Regions from separate parts of the Clostridium nitrophenolicum genome, predicted to be linked through region 1. Evidence: predicted binding sites of a transcription regulator. Region 1 holds the regulator's gene; each other region holds the start of a gene.
The links. Region 1 encodes NrdR, which represses ribonucleotide reductase genes. Its sites were predicted from a motif close to CACNANATNTNGTG; they were not measured.
Positions count from the first base shown of each region.

Region 2: ACZ5N4_RS01805 (vitamin B12-dependent ribonucleotide reductase) is a predicted target of NrdR. The motif match lies at 3,339-3,352, and genes of this name have one in related genera.
Region 3: nrdD (anaerobic ribonucleoside-triphosphate reductase) is a predicted target of NrdR. The motif match lies at 1,888-1,901, and genes of this name have one in related genera.

Region 1 covers NZ_AP042469.1:4,235,454-4,241,027, forward strand. The annotation lists gene pnpS (two-component system histidine kinase PnpS) at 1-208, opposite strand, end outside; gene ACZ5N4_RS20050 (response regulator transcription factor) at 221-916, opposite strand; gene pgeF (peptidoglycan editing factor PgeF) at 957-1,664, opposite strand; gene nrdR (transcriptional regulator NrdR) at 1,917-2,372, opposite strand; gene ACZ5N4_RS20065 (YlmC/YmxH family sporulation protein) at 2,476-2,739, opposite strand; gene sigG (RNA polymerase sporulation sigma factor SigG) at 2,891-3,664, opposite strand; gene sigE (RNA polymerase sporulation sigma factor SigE) at 3,740-4,447, opposite strand; gene spoIIGA (sigma-E processing peptidase SpoIIGA) at 4,476-5,276, opposite strand.
Region 2 covers NZ_AP042469.1:396,468-402,041, reverse strand. The annotation lists gene ACZ5N4_RS01825 (chromate transporter) at 1-174, shown strand, start outside; gene ACZ5N4_RS01820 (ComEC/Rec2 family competence protein) at 211-1,041, opposite strand; gene ACZ5N4_RS01815 (M14 family zinc carboxypeptidase) at 1,189-2,460, opposite strand; gene ACZ5N4_RS01810 (gamma carbonic anhydrase family protein) at 2,580-3,083, opposite strand; gene ACZ5N4_RS01805 (vitamin B12-dependent ribonucleotide reductase) at 3,478-5,574, shown strand, end outside.
Region 3 covers NZ_AP042469.1:5,716,891-5,722,464, reverse strand. The annotation lists gene nrdD (anaerobic ribonucleoside-triphosphate reductase) at 1-1,870, opposite strand, end outside; gene ACZ5N4_RS27290 (hypothetical protein) at 2,096-2,272, shown strand; gene ACZ5N4_RS27285 (ferredoxin) at 2,388-2,576, opposite strand; gene ACZ5N4_RS27280 (Mrp/NBP35 family ATP-binding protein) at 2,679-3,524, opposite strand; gene ACZ5N4_RS27275 (hypothetical protein) at 3,672-4,463, opposite strand; gene ACZ5N4_RS27270 (hypothetical protein) at 4,697-5,284, opposite strand; gene ACZ5N4_RS27265 (DUF7922 domain-containing protein) at 5,423-5,574, opposite strand, start outside.

The sequences.
Region 1 (5,574 bases):
CATTCTTAAAATTTTCTTTAAAAAACGCTTGTTTATTTGATATGTTTTCATTTTTTAAAACGTTTATTATTATATCATTGTTGGCTTTTAAGATTTCCTTAATGTTTTCCTTGTATTGATAGTTCTCAATAAATATAAACAATGTGGTAATAATAAGCATACCAAAAATCAAAGTAGCCAGCATAGATAACATTAATTTCTTTTTCATTTATACCACCAATCAATCTCCTGAATTAAACCTATAACCAATTCCTCGAATAGTCTCAATATATTTAGGACTTTTATCATCTTCCTCTATTTTCTGTCTCAAATGTCTTATATGCACATCCACGGTTCTAGTTTCTCCAATATACTCATATCCCCAAATTTTATCTAACAGGAAATCTCTCGTCATGACCCTTCCCTTATTTTTTATCAATATTTCAAGAAGCTCAAATTCCTTTAAAGTTAAATCTATTTTTTCTCCATCTTTTGTAACTTCATGCTTTTCAAAATCTATATTTACTTTTCCAAAATTATAGGAATTATCTATAGGTTTTATATTTGTTCTTCTTAAAATAGCCTTTACTCTTGCTAAAAGTTCTCTTATAGAAAAGGGTTTTGTTATATAGTCATCGGCTCCAAGCTCTAAGCCTAAAACCTTATCAAATTCCTCACCCTTAGCAGTTATCATTATTATCGGTGTAGTGGAAATATTAGTATCTCTTCTTATCTCCTTACAAACATCGTACCCATCCATACCTGGAAGCATTAAATCAAGAAGAATCAACTGTAAGTTTTCCTCCTTGGCTATTCTTAGTCCATCTAAACCATTATCAGCACAAATAGTTTTATATCCATTATTCTCTAAGTTAAACTTAATCAATTCTCTTATATGTTCTTCATCATCAACAATAAGTATTTTTTCTTCTGCCATAACTTAACCTCCTAGACTCATATTATAGTGTTATTAAAGTTTACTTTAATAACACAAAAGAAAACATTCTTCCACCATTTTTATTTTTCCTATAAGAGTGCATTACAGGATCTTTGCTACAAAAAGTACAGATATTTATATCATGAACATTACTATCTGTTACACCTTTTAATTTTAATTGATGTTTTATACAATCTGTCATACTTAAATTTCTTCCGCTAAACAAATTTATATTTTTATATGTTTCACAGTTCTTAAATTTAGAAACAATTTCTTCTCCAACTTCATAGCAACATTGACGATTATGCGGTCCAATACCTGCTATAATATCCTCTCCTTTAGTTCCAAACTTTTTCTCCATTTTCTCTATAGTTTTCAGTAAAATACATTCAAAAGTTCCCTTCCATCCACTATGAACTGCAGCTATCGCTTTATTCTTTCTGTCATATAATAAAATTGGAACACAATCTGCTGTAAAAACACCTATTGCTATATGCTTTAAATCTGTGACCAGCGCATCTGCCTCATAAGTATTTTCATCATAAACTATAATAGAATCTCCATGTACTTGATCTACAAATCCAACCTTATCTACATTAAACCAACTTTTAATATTTTCTAAATTTCTTCTTCCTTTTTCCGTACCTTTATTAAAATCCAGATCATTTTCAGCTGTTGAAAATACCATTTCAGCTTCTTCTAAAGATATTTTTATAAATTTATAATTTTCAATCAAAAATTCCTCCATTATAATCCTCCCTAAAACTTCTTTAACAATTTTTAATTATATTTTAACATTCTTTATTATTATTGCCACAAAAACTATTAACTTTTAACTATATTAACTTATATTTAACAGAATAATTAAGCAAGATTTTTTGAACCAAATTTACTTTTAAGGGTTCTTCCAACGTAGTATTACGCAAAATAGACTATAAAACTGCCTAATTATTTTTTTCAAGATGCCTTAAATAAATAAATGATATGCAATTATTGCATATCATTTATTTTGAATTAAGTTCTTAATCTCTTCCATAAAAGTATTTATATCCTTGAACTGCCTATATACTGAAGCGAATCTTACATAGGCTACTTCATCTAGCTTTTTTAGATTTTCCATTATTAGTTCACCAATATACTCCGAACTTACCTCGGTAAACATTTTATTATTAATCTTCTTCTCTATTTCATCTGCTATGTTCTCTATTTGTTGCCTTGATACTGGTCTTTTCTGACAAGCCTTTATAAGCCCATTAATTATCTTAGTCCTATCAAAATATTCTCTATTCATATTTTTCTTTATTACTAATATTGGAATGTTCTCAACCTTTTCATAAGTTGTATATCTCTTGCTGCAACTTAAACATTCTCTACGTCTTCTTGTAGACATATCATCTTCAGTGGACCTAGAATCAACAACTTTACTTTCTCCATAGCCACAGTAAGGGCACCTCAATTTTCTTCACGTCCTTCTAGTTTATTATATTTATTATTATACTTATGTAATATTTATATATAATCATTATACACTTTTTTATATAAAATTCTACTATGTTTTTCTATTCTCTTAGTATATACTCTCCTCCATCAACTAGTACAACATCCACTCCTATTTTTTTTACATTCTGCCATGGAATTTCGATATCATCATTTTTCCCAAACCAAGATGCTCTATGCGATGGTAATATAATAGATATTATCTTGCTCTCATCACAATCTATTTTTAAATCTTTTATAAAGCCTAACTTTGCACCAGTATTAATATCTACGATTTCCATGGATCTTAAATTTCCTAGAGAATGTAACGACTTTTCATCCTGCATATTTATATCCTCCATTATTCTTTTATTATTAAATATATGAACATTACCTATTATTCAGTACCAAAACAAAAAAAATAAAGCCGAGAATATGACTAAACCATATTCTCAGCTCATAATCAATAATTATAAATAAGTAAAATAATTGCTTAACTTATACATATTTTCTCATATGTCTTAGTGCAGTTTTTTCTAGTCTAGAGACCTGCGCTTGTGATATTCCTATTTCATCGGCTACTTCCATTTGAGTTCTTCCATCGAAAAATCTTAGATTAAGTATAAGCTTTTCTCTATCATTTAATTTTTTCATTGCTTCCTTAATAGCTATGTTTTCTAACCAGCTATCGTCTAAGTTTTTATTGTCACTTATTTGATCCATTACATAAATTGCATCTCCTCCATCATGATATATCGGTTCAAAAAGTGACACTGGATCTTGAATAGCGTCTAAGGCAAAGACTACCTCCTCTCTTGGTACTTTCAACTCCTTAGCTATTTGTGATATGGTAGGCTCCTTATTATTTTCTCCTATTAATTTATCTCTTATTTGTAAAGCTCTATAAGCAATATCTCTCAAGGATCTGCTTACCCTTATTGAATTATTGTCTCTCAAATATCTTCTTATTTCACCAATAATCATAGGAACAGCATAAGTGGAGAATTTAACATTTTGATTTAAATCAAAATTGTCTATTGCCTTAATTAGACCAATACATCCTACTTGAAATAAATCATCAACATTTTCCCCTCTGTTATTAAATCTTTGAATTACACTTAATACTAGTCTTAAGTTACCTTTAATAAACTTTTCTCTTGATTCGTTATCTCCGTCCTTCATTCTGTATAGTAGTTTTCTCATCTCATCTTCTTTCAAAACTGGTAGTTTTGCTGTGTTTACACCGCAAATTTCAACTTTATTAATTATCATAAAGTTATCAGCCCCTTTAGAATATTCGCATTTTAATTATTTACTAAGAAGCTGAATTTTATACTAAAGACAACCTTATAACATTTTATTTATTTCTTTCTTTAATCTTTTTATTATTCTTTTTTCTAATCTAGAAATATAAGATTGAGAAATACCAAGCATGTCTGCTACTTCTTTCTGAGTCTTCTCACCTTGTCCATTTAATCCAAATCTTAAATTTACTATTTCTTTTTCTCTATCGCTTAATTTTTTCATCGCTACCATCAAAAGTTGTTTGTCTACTTCATCTTCTATTAAGTTATATACAACATCATTATCAGTTCCTAAAATATCAGATAAAAGCAACTCATTTCCATCCCAATCAATATTTAAGGGCTCATAGAAAGAGATTTCTGCCTTAACCTTACTATTTCTTCTCAAATACATAAGTATTTCATTTTCAATACATCTTGATGCATATGTAGCTAATTTTATTTTTTTATCTGGATCAAAAGTATTAACTGCTTTTATAAGTCCTATTGTTCCTACTGATACCAGATCTTCAACATTCACCCCAGTATTTTCGAACTTTCTTGCAATATAAACTACTAACCTTAAATTTCTCTCTATAAGTATAGAACGTACACTTTCATCCCCATTTACAAGTCTTGCAACTAAATCATCTTCTTCTTTTTTGCTGAGTGGTGGAGGAAGAACATCATTCCCCCCTATATAGTAAACATTTTTTACAAACAGCTTAAATTTTGCAAGTATTCTATTTAATAATATTTTCAATTTTATCATAAATACCCTCCAAACTAATTAATTAATCTTACATAATAACCCCTCTAGATAAAAGTGCTTGATAGTCGTTAATATCACTTAGATGCCCTTCACAAAAAGCAACTATAACTTCTTTATCTATGGAATTTTTTCCCTCACTTATCTTTACACATTCTGGCTTGAACCCTTGAAGACTTCCACCTTGTCCATTTACAACTTTATAAGGAATATAAAATCTATCGTAAGAACTTAAATTTACATCATAAAATATTGATTTTTCAACTATAATTACAGGTAGGTTAGTAGCTGGTTCTCTTAATTCATTACCAGTATCTAAAAAAGCTTTAACATTTTTCTTTGAATCTTTCAATATAATATCAACACTATAAATTAATGTACTTAAATTTTTTCTATCTTTAATGTAAACTATTATCCTCTCAATTAGCATATATATTATCATTAGAGAAACCATAAGTTTTTTATAGGAAAAATTTACAATAGCTGAATACCCGATATTATATCCTTGATTAAATTGGATAAAAATACATATTCCCGCAAGAAGCATAGAGTATAAAATAAAAATAGTTAACGCTTTTAAATTAAATAGAACATTTATTTTTCTAAAGGTAACAAGTATTATTATCATTGCAACAACAATTTTAAATGGAACTGTGGAGAATACCCTTAGTTTTGGATAAAGCAAAGTCATTACATACATACTACCAATTGTTGCTGCAAATAGCATGTATCTGAATTTTACTTTTATTCTTACTGTGCGAGCTGTTACATGAAGCAAAAATAAATTCACTATTAAATTTTCAAAAAGCAAGACATCTAAATATATAACCAAAAACCGCTTTCACCTCCACCATTCCTTTGTAATTATTTATTTTTATTATATAACTATTTATTTCAAAATTTTGTCATTTTATAATAAAAAAAACATTTTTTATTTTCCATAATATGTCAACTTATTTTCGTTTATATCTTTATGAATCTTATAATTTATAAAATTTTTTATTGATCAATAAGTAGATATCTAAAATCTTGAGTAGATATCCCAAATCTATGATTTGGTGATAGTCACTTACGCAGAGTGCTAATTTTGAGTGAATCCCTTACTCAGTGAGTACTCCTAAGAAATAAAG
Region 2 (5,574 bases), 1.9 Mb from region 1:
GCTCTTATAGGTCTTATAATATCTGCTTTTTTATCTCTAGCCAAGGAATCTTATCATGATGTAAAAAGTGTTTTTATAGGAATTTTTATTATGGCTTTACTATTATCCAAAAAGCTTCATCCAATCCTAATAATAGCTATTTCAGGCATTGCAGGTATATTAGTTTATAAATAAAATATAAAAGAAGTTGCTGTATTCATCAGCATACTTCTAATTTTTATTTATCCTTATATTAATTCCATTTTTATCGCATCTTATAAAATCATTTTTAACTACTATATTTCCGTGCAAGTCACTTCTTAAGACCAGAGCTTCCTTGTTATGTATTCTTTTTATTATCTTATCATCTGGTGTTCCTATACCATCACAAGTCACAATAGCAACCTTGGGTTTTACAACGCTTATGAAGTTTTCTGTACTGCTAGTGTCTAATGAATGATGTGGTACCTTTAGAATATCACACTTTTCAATAGTACCCTTTTTTAACATATCTTCTTCCTCATTTTTTTCACAATCAGCAGCAAATAAATATTTTATTCCATCTATTTCTCCCTTTATTACTACTGAATTATTATTTTCTATCATGTCATCCTCTTTCAAAGGCCCTACTGCTTCTAGCTCCACCTTCCCTTTTTTTAGTTTCCAACCCTCACCTATATTTTTTACTTTTGCTCCACTTTGGGCTAAGTCTTTATATAGATCAATTTTTATTTCATTATAATGATTAGGTATTAGCACATCTTTTACTTTTTTACTTTGAACTAATCTTAAGAGTCCACCATAATGGTCATCATGATAGTGAGTAAGTATGATCGTGTCTACTTTATCTATAGAATTCGATTCTAGGTATTTTAAAATCCTATCAAAATAGTATGCTGCTCCTGTATCTATTATATAATTTTTATTCCACGCTTTAATTAAAATACAATCACTCTGCCCTACATCTAAAAAGTGAACTTCATATTTATCCTGCTTAGCATAACCAGTGCCGCTAATTAGGACTATAATTGTTAGAATAAATGTAACTATTCTTTTTTTCATTTAATCACCCTCGTGAAGAATATTTTATTATATAGTTTTTTATATTTATAAAAATTTATCCTAAAATCAAATAAAATAAAAAACCTTACATAGCCAAACTTCAGCTATGTAAGGTTATATTTTCAACTAGATAGTTTTTACGTATATTTAAACTACTGATGCTAATATTAGTAACTCTTCATTGTCTCTATATATTTTATCAAACTGAGTTAATGGCAAAGGATTTTTTCCTTTACCTACTTCTATAGTAAATCCAGGCTTTCTGTATTCTTTAATAAACCAATCCTTATACCCTGCGTAAGAAGTTATTCCAGTGGTACTCTCTAAGGAATAACCACTTACTTGTGAAAATAATGTTCCTATCCTTCTAGATTCAGGTGGCGTGATTCCATTATATTGCCAATAAATAACTTCTCCTTGGGAGTGATATGCTAAGACTAACCTAAAGTTATGTGCTCTTGTAAAGTTAACAACAGCCTTAGTTTCTGGCTCTGATTCTGGATAAGGTCCTGAGTATCTAGTAGGACCAGGCCCATATATTCCATAAGATGGCTCTGCTTCTTTTGATAACTCCCAGGATGCATTGTAATTATGATTTAAATCTACACCTCTTATATTAGCTTGCCAATTTTTCGAAAAATCAGTGCTTCCTTTGTTCCATTTTATCAAATCATTATAATAAGGGTTATCTCTACTAAGACCGTTAATGACTAAATCAACTCCATCTGGATTTACCATAGGCATTATAAATATAGTACTTCTGCTCCATATTTCACTTATATCATAACCTTTTATAGTTCTAGCTTCTGTATAAGCTTTAGCCATATTTTCTATGAATTTCATTAGAAGCGGTGCAGTAATCCACTCTAATGCATGATGAGCTCCATTATAAAAGACCTGATTAGGGCCATCACCAAGTCTAACATAGTATAGCTCTCTTCCAAGTACACTATTTCCTGCGGAACCTAATTCTATAAATGGATACCTAGCTTTTAATCCCTGTAAATCACGTTTTAATATATCGTAAGTATAATTAACATTAGTATCAACAACATCAATTCCATAGGGTACTATAATCTTTGATCCAGGTTTTAAATTATAAGGGTCAATTTCTGGATTAGCCACTATTATTTTATAGGGCTGTGTATAATACTTTGATGCAATACTATAAAGTGTATCTCCACTTTTTATAGTGTAAGTATCATAACCAAATATAAATTTTTCCAGTGCATTATAAGTAGCTGGTCCTATGATTCCATCTGAAGTCAAACCATTATCCCTTTGAAAGGCTCTTACCGCTTCTTCTGTCATTCTTCCGTATACACCATCTACCGGCCCAGGGTTATACCCTATTTTCTTTAGGACTGCCTGTATTTTCATTACCTCAGTTCCTCTAGAACCTAATTTTAATATCTCCATACTTATTCACCTAATATTGATTACAATATTATTTTATAATTATACTTTTAATTAGGTGAACAAAAAATTAAAATATCAAGAGGAATAAATATTTTATTCCCCTTGGTATTTTGATAAGTTTATTTATATGCTTCAGATTCTTCTAAATAATGCTCTGCTGCTCCTTTAACATATTCTTTTTCTTCTTCTGTAAGCTCCCTAATGACCTTTACCGGTGAGCCCATGCACAAAACTCCAGAAGGTATTTTTTTATTAGGTGGTACAAGACTTCCTGCACCAATCATTGTTCCTTCTCCTATTTCCGCACCATCTAGTATAATTGATCCCATACCAATTAATGAATGGCTTCCAATTTTACATCCATGCAAAACTACATTATGCCCAACAGTTACGTAATCTCCCACCTCAGTAGGTGTACCACTAATATTTGCATGAACAGTACAGTTGTCCTGGATATTTGAGCCTTTTCCAATATGAATAGTATTACTATCACCTCTAATTACTGCTCCAAACCATACGCTTGCCTTTTCATCTAAAGTTACTTTTCCAATGACTTCAGCACTATCAGCCACAAAACAGCTCTCATGTACTTTAGGAGTTTCATCCTTAAAATTTCTAATCATCTAATCATCTCCTAATCTCTAAAATTTAAATATAGTAAAGTCTTTTTTGAAATTCTCTCTCTATTATATAAATTATAACTAACTTTTCAAATTAGTTAAATGATTAAACAGTATATCCATGGGTAAAATTATATTTAATATATTCTACAAATTAATAAATACTCGCGATTAATAACTATTAACCGTGAAATTTGCTCGATTATGTAAAATTGTTATTGTTGAATTTAATAACTATGTAGTCTATAATAATATCATCACTACATGTAGTGGTTATTTTTTTCTAATACCACTACATGTAGTAAGATTGTATATATATTCCTGTATATTAAGTTTCCATTATATGCAATGTACCTATAAACTATTTATATTAACACATACAAGGAGGTAGCTTGGGTTGAGTTACATAAAAGATTTACTTAAAAGATATTATACAAAGGATTTAGCAAAGGATAGCAGTAAAACAGTTTTCGATTTATTTAAATGGAAAAAAGTCGACGTATTTTTAAAAGATCATAAAACTGGCAAAGTATTAGTTGATATGAAAGACTTAGAGTTTCCTGAGCATTATTCTCAAACAGCTTGCGATATTATAGCTTCAAAGTACTTTAGAAAAGCAGGAATACCTAATGAAATTGGCTATGAAAACAGCATGAAAGCTGTAGCACATAGAATGGTTAACTTCTGGTGTGAAGCACTAAAAGATGAAGGCATTATAAAAACAGATGAAGAGGCTTCTGTCTTTTATGATGAATGTGTCTATGGTCTATTAAATCAGATGTATGCACCTAATTCTCCTCAGTGGTTTAATACAGGTCTGGCACAGTCTTATGGAATAAAGGGAAATAAACAATCAAATTATTACTTTGATGAAAAAGAAGGCAAAGTTGTTGAAAGTCCAGACAACTATTCAAGAACGCAGGCATCTGCTTGCTTTATATTGTCTATTGAAGACAAACTTTTGGGACATCACTCAATCTCTGAACAATATGTTACAGAAACTAAGCTTTTTAAGGGTGGCTCAGGCACAGGCACAAACTTTTCATGTATAAGGGCAAAAGGTGAAAAGCTATCAGGTGGCGGAGTCTCCTCAGGACTTATGAGCTTTTTAAAGGGTTTAGATAGAAATGCTGGAGCTATAAAATCTGGCGGAACTACTAGAAGAGCTGCAAAAATGGTATGTCTTGATATAGATCATCCAGAAATCATGGATTTCATCACCTGGAAGGCAAAAGAAGAGAATAAAGTTAGAGCTCTTGGAAAGATGGATTATGACATAGATATTGATGGCGAAGCATATGAAACAGTTTCAGGTCAAAACAGCAATAATTCTATAAGACTTTCTGATTACTTTATGAAAAAAGTTGATAGTCTGGATAAAGAACCTGATGCAACTATCGAACTTAAGGGCAGAGTGGATTCAAAATTAAATAAAGTGACAAAGGTTTCAGAGCTATGGGAATCATTTAATTTTTCCGCTTGGCAGTGTGCAGATCCTGCACCTCAGTTCAGCGATACCTTTAACGCTTGGCATACATGTCCTGCCGGAGAGGACGGAATTCTAAATGCTGCTTATAACAAAATTAATTCTACAAATCCTTGTGGAGAATATGCATTTTTAGATGACTCCTCCTGTAATTTAGCTTCAATAAATATATATAAATTTTATAATATAAATACAGGTAAATTTGATATAGACGGATATTTACATATAATAGGACTTACACAACTAATACTTGAAGCTTCAATACAATGGGGACAATATCCTACAGAAGATATAGCAAGAAAAACATACATGTTCAGACCAACGGGCTTAGGTATATCTAACATTGCATCGCTTTTTATGGTAATGGGATACCCTTATGATTCCAAAGAAGCTAGAGCCTTAACTTCATCCTTAATTGGTACTTTAACAGGATATTCTTATTATGTATCCTCAATTATGGCAAAGGAAGTAGGCCCTTTTGAAAAATTTGAAATCAATAAGCCTTATATGATGAGAGTTATTAGGAATCACTCTAGAGCTGCTGGAGTAAATTCTAAGCTTTTAGTTAATCAAAATATAAACATAGATTTTTCAAATGAATTTGAAGGATTAAACTATGATCCACTAAAAGTAAATCATGAAATTTTAGAAAAAGAAGGGCTAAAATATATTAGCCATAGTCTTAAAAATGCTTGGGTTAAAGCACTAGACTTCGGGTCAAAATTCGGCTATAGGAATGCACAGGTTTCAGTTATAGCTCCTACTGGTACTATATCTTTTGCTATGGATTGCAGTGCTACATCAATAGAGCCATTCTTTAGCCATATCGTTTATAAAAAGCTTTCTGGCGGTGGATTCTTGACAATAATAAATCCAGTTATAACCACTGCATTAAAAAAGCTTGGATATACTAAGGATCAAATTAGCGATATTTTAGATTATGTAGTACAAAAAGAAACTGTAACAGAGAATGGATTTACCTATGAAAAAATATTAGATGGTAAAATT
Region 3 (5,574 bases), 1.5 Mb from region 1:
CATAATTTAGTATATCCATAATCGTTTCTGCTGATGGGTAGTCATCTAACTCTATATAACTTATATGTCCACCATTACACAACTTATGGTATGGTGCTTCTATATCTATCTTATCTTTTATTGATATAGCATGCCCTACAGGTACGTGATATGAATTTGTATAATAATCCTTATCAGTTACTCCTGGTAATTCACCAAATACTTTTTTATCTTGAACAATAAATCTGCCGCTCAATCCTTCTGCTGGCGTTGCATAACAACTCCAGTTTAAGTGAGTCTCTTCAACTAATCTATCTGTATACTGTCTCATATGAGAGACTATCTTAAGCCCAAGCTCTCTAGATTGTTCATCTTCACCGTGGTGCTTTCCTGTCAATGCTGTCACAGTCTCTGCTAATCCTATGAATCCTATAACCCAAGTTCCTTGTATTAAAATTGGCTCTATTGAGTCATCAGCTTTTAAATTCTCTGACCCTTTCATAAGGCCTTGTCCAGCTACAAATGGCAAATCTTTCACTCTTAATCTTTTTAATACATCATATCTATGCATTAACGATTCTTTAGCTAATTCTAACTTGCTATCTAAAAGCTTAAAAAATTTATTTATATCTTTCTTCGCTAAAATACCAATCCTAGGTAAATTTATAGTAGTTGGAGCTATATTTCCTCTTCCTTTTGTTCCAGGTTCACCATTTACATTAGAACATATATAAGTTCTACATCCCATTGTAGCAGGTACTACACCTTTGTCATAATAAACCTTATTAAAATCAGCATCTAAATTCATAAATGTTGGATTCATTCTCTTAGCTGCTACTCTACAAGCTAATTCAAATAGATAGTAGTATGGATCTCCAACCTCTTTGTTAACTCCCTTTTTAACTCTAAATATTATATTTGGGAATATAGGTTGTTCTTCATTACCTAATCCTTTTTCGTACTCAAGTAAAAATATTTCACATATTAGTGCTGCATCTTTTGAATCTGGTATTCCAAGATTTATAGATGAAAATGGTACCTGACTTCCGGCACGGCTATGCATTGTGTTTAAATTATACACAATTCCCTGCATAGACTGCTCTATACATCTTCTGAGCTTCTTCTCTGTAACTTCCTTTATCTTTTCATCATCAATACCTAGTTCCGTTAATTCTTTTATTATTTCCTTCCTAGTTGGGTCAACAAACACTCCCATGTCATTGTCAAAATCCGGATGTGATTGTCCTCCGAACATATCATTTTGAGTTGATTGCAATAAAATACATGAAAGTTCTGCAGCAGACTCTATTCTCCTTGGTCTTCTTATAGTACCGTATCCTGTATTAAATCCTCTTTCAAGTATTTCTCTGGTAGGTATATGTAAACAATTTGTAGTTAAATTGTAACTATCTAAATCGTGATAATATATATCTCCATTTTCATGAGCTTTAGCTAAATATTTAGGCATAGCAGATAAGTTATGCCACTTATTTGATTCACTTGCTATCCTTAGTAGTTTTGAACTAAAGTTGTTTCCAACATTAGCATTATCTCTATCTGTTTCTACACCTATTTTTTCTATTGCTTTCATTAAATCTGATTTTATTTCTCTTATTTTAGTTCTTTCTCTTCTATAATTTGAATATGTAACTCCTATTTCTCTATAGTTATTTTCCAAAAGGGTATTTTCAACTATGTTTTGTACTTGTTCAACATTAAGTTGCTCTACATTAATTTCTTCTATTTTTTTAATTACTTTTTGAGTTAGTTCTATAAACTCACTTTCTTTTAGATCATATCCTATCTCTTCAGTGGCGCCTTTAATAGCATTGGTTATTTTAATAGAATCAAACTCTACTTTTCTACCATCCCTTTTCACAACATGTAGCATACTACATACCTCCAACCTACCATATATTGTGCTAAATACTTTGCTATTATACTATGAGAAAATTTTTTAATCAATTTTTAAATTAATGTTAAGAGTATATTATCACTGTTTACTTTAACTTACCTTCGTATTCTTTTATTTTTTATTATAGTATATGACTTGATATTTAATATTAATGAATAATTGGTATATAAAATAGTCAAACTATGGTAGAGGTGATACTAAATGATTGGCAAAATACTTGATATGAGCGTTACAGATGCTTTCATAAGTTTCCAAGATGGCACTACCATGGATATTGGAGTTTCTCATCTTCCTCCTGGTTCTAAAGTGGGAGATACTATAAATATTGAACCTAGACCAACAAGAATGACAAATGATAAATTAGTAGATTTCTTCTAAGGGTTCTATCAACACAGTATGACTTAAAGTAGTTTAGAATACTGATTGGCTATTTTTGTAAAGATGCCCAAAATAAAAAACTAAGAAGGTGCCGACACCTTCTTAGTTTTTTATTTTATTCTATTGATATAGCACTAACTGGACAGCTATCTGCTCCTTCTTGTGCGCTATCTTCAACTCCTTGTGGAACGTCCTCAGATATTGCAACTGCTTTTCCGTCATCATCCATTTGATAAACTTCAGGACATATGGATGGACATAAGCCACAGCCTATACAAGTATCCTTATCAACTACTGCTTTCATTTGTATTCCTCCTGTACATTATTTAATTATAACTTATACAATTAATATTCTTTTCCAAAATACTTCTATTTATGCTAAAACAGAAAGATTGCTTAAGTAAAATTAAATACCTATTTTACTTTTAAAATTATCCAATAAAACTTCATATTCTTCAGATTTGCTTACATAATCCTCAACATTTCCATTTTCCATACTTTCTACAAGATCAAGATTTATTGGCATTTCAGCAAGAAGCGGTAATCCTAAATATTCAGCTTGTTCTTCTGCTGTTTTTTTACTAAAGACTCTAATTTTCTCGCCACACTTGCCACATGTAACATAGGACATATTCTCTACTACTCCTATTATATTTACATTCATTTTTTTCGCCATTATAACCACTTTTTTAACTATCATAGATACCATCTCTTGTGGAGTTGAAACTATCACCATTCCCTCTAACGGAACCTCTTGCATTATAGTTAAGGCTATATCACCGGTTCCTGGAGGCATATCTATAAGAAGATAATCCAGTTCACCCCACTCGGTATCACTGTACATTTGTTTTAAAACTCCAGTAATTACTGGACCTCTCCATATAACTGGAGCTTCTTCTTCCTCTGTTAACAGATTTAAAGACATAACTCTAATTCCCATAGAAGTCTCTACTGGAGCAAATTTTACCTCATCACCATCGCCAACTTGAGAAATATCTGATCTCTTATCATTTATTCCAAAAAACCTTGGTATTGATGGGCCAGTTATATCTCCATCTAATACGCCTACTGTATATCCTAATTTTCTCAATTGAACTGCTAATATCCCTGTAACTGTGGATTTTCCAACCCCACCTTTTCCACTTATAATACCAATTATGTGTTTTATCTTCCCATACTTAGGTATTAGTCCTGAGCATCCACTATCACTATTACAATTTCCTTTACTTGGGCAGCTATTACAATTTCCCATTTCAATTCCTCCTTTATACGTCTTGCTAAAAGTGTTTTATAAAAATTATGTTTCCACATTATTCAATTTAAATACAATTATACCACTTTCATTATTACTTTTTCCATTTAAATAAAAAAGTACTATAGAATAAATTCCATAGTACTTCTAGAATTCAGAAGGTTTTTCTGATGATATTTTTACATTCCACCTACTATTTTCATATTTGTCATAAATATAGTACTTCTTTTCGCTTTTTTCAGCTTTATCCCAAAAAACCACTGTCGCTTTATATAAGGTTGATTTATATCCTTGAGTCTTTACTGTTACCCAAATATCATAATTTTCTTTACCCTTATCTGCAACACTTGCATTATTAAACTTATCTTTTAATTCTCCTTTGAAGTCTTCCAAGTCAGTAGACAATATAAACTTTGCTGCATCCACATCATCTTTTAGACTTACTCCTACACTCTTATTTTTGTCCTTATCTTTTAAATATTCACTTAAGGTATCTATTATTGAACCATAATACACTTCTTTAAAGTCCTTTGGCTTCCTTATTGTCCAAAAACTTTTTATTATATCATTGTCAATTCTTTTAGAAACAACATAGGTTTTATCATCACTATAAAGATTTCCGGAATCTGACTTGTCAAGTCCTGCTACATAATTAAACTTATGTACTTTGTTATTTCCTTCCACCATCTCAAAGACATAATCTGGTTCAAGAGAGGATTTTTGTGTAGCAGCTTTTGCAGTCGATAATATGTCATATAGCTCTCCTATTGCCTTTTGGTCGGTAACTATAAATCTAAATCCTTGATCTCTAGTACTTTGTATTACAATTTTCTGTATTTTCCCCTGCTTTATATATTCGAAATCAGTATTTTTAAGGCCAGACTTAATTTTTATATTATCTAACCTCGAGCAACCAGTAGAGAACACACAAATTATCATAAAAATAATTAAGAAGAATCTTTTTATATTTAATGATTTATTAATTCTTTTTGTCAACTAATATTACCTCCTAAACTTCAATACTTACTTAAAGTTTTACTTTAGGCACCTAGAAGAAAATAGACTAGCATACTGGCTAGTTATTTTTTTGAAGCTGCTTCATACATTATAACATATTTAATATAAAAAAACTCTCTTGTAATATATGTCACAAGAGAGTTTTTTCTTACTTATTATTCTTTATAATTTAATGTTTGAACTATAGTTTTAAAAATAGTTGGCATGTTCTCCTTAAAATTATTTTCTCTTACAAAAAAGGAAAACCTAAAAAATTTATCCTTATTTCTCAAAAAATATTCATATCCTTTAACACTTTCATTTGAGGGAGTAACTATAGTATAAGAGACCAAATAACCATCTCTATTATTTATAATTATAGGATTGATACTATAATCCTTATACAAATTTTGCTCACTAGATATTTTTTTACTCTCTTCTAAAAATGTTCTTAAATCCTTATTTAGATTCCAAGCCTCTACAAAACCATGAATTTTAGAATCCTTTGCTATAAAATCATTATGATATATTATTTCTCCTCCTGAAAAGTTTCTTTGTTCTGTAGCCCATTCGGATGGAAGTTTATAGCTCAACTTCTTATCTAAAGCTTCATATTTTTGCAGGGAACTTATATTGTTTTGTATAAGAGCAGTAAACTTAAGTCCTGCATCAAATTTTTTTTCAAGTCCTAATAATACAAACATAAGACCTATTATTATTACTGTAACCCCTAATCTTTTTCTATTTATTATTATAAGTTTCATATGAGTACCACCTTAAATAAAATATAAGTTTCATTTTCACCTCCTATAGTCTTAAATTATCAACTTGATTTAGTTAATTATATGAAAACAGCACCAAAAATATTAGATATTTTTGGTGCTATAATAATAAATCATGTTCTACTTTTTTACTGGTACAACGATAGTTGAGGTTCTAAAATCATAAAACATAAGCCAGTACCCAAAGCCGCTACGATCACCATATGCTGACTTTGCAGGTACCCAAGTAACAAATCCAGTCTTACCACCATAAGGTTGATGCTCTTTACCCC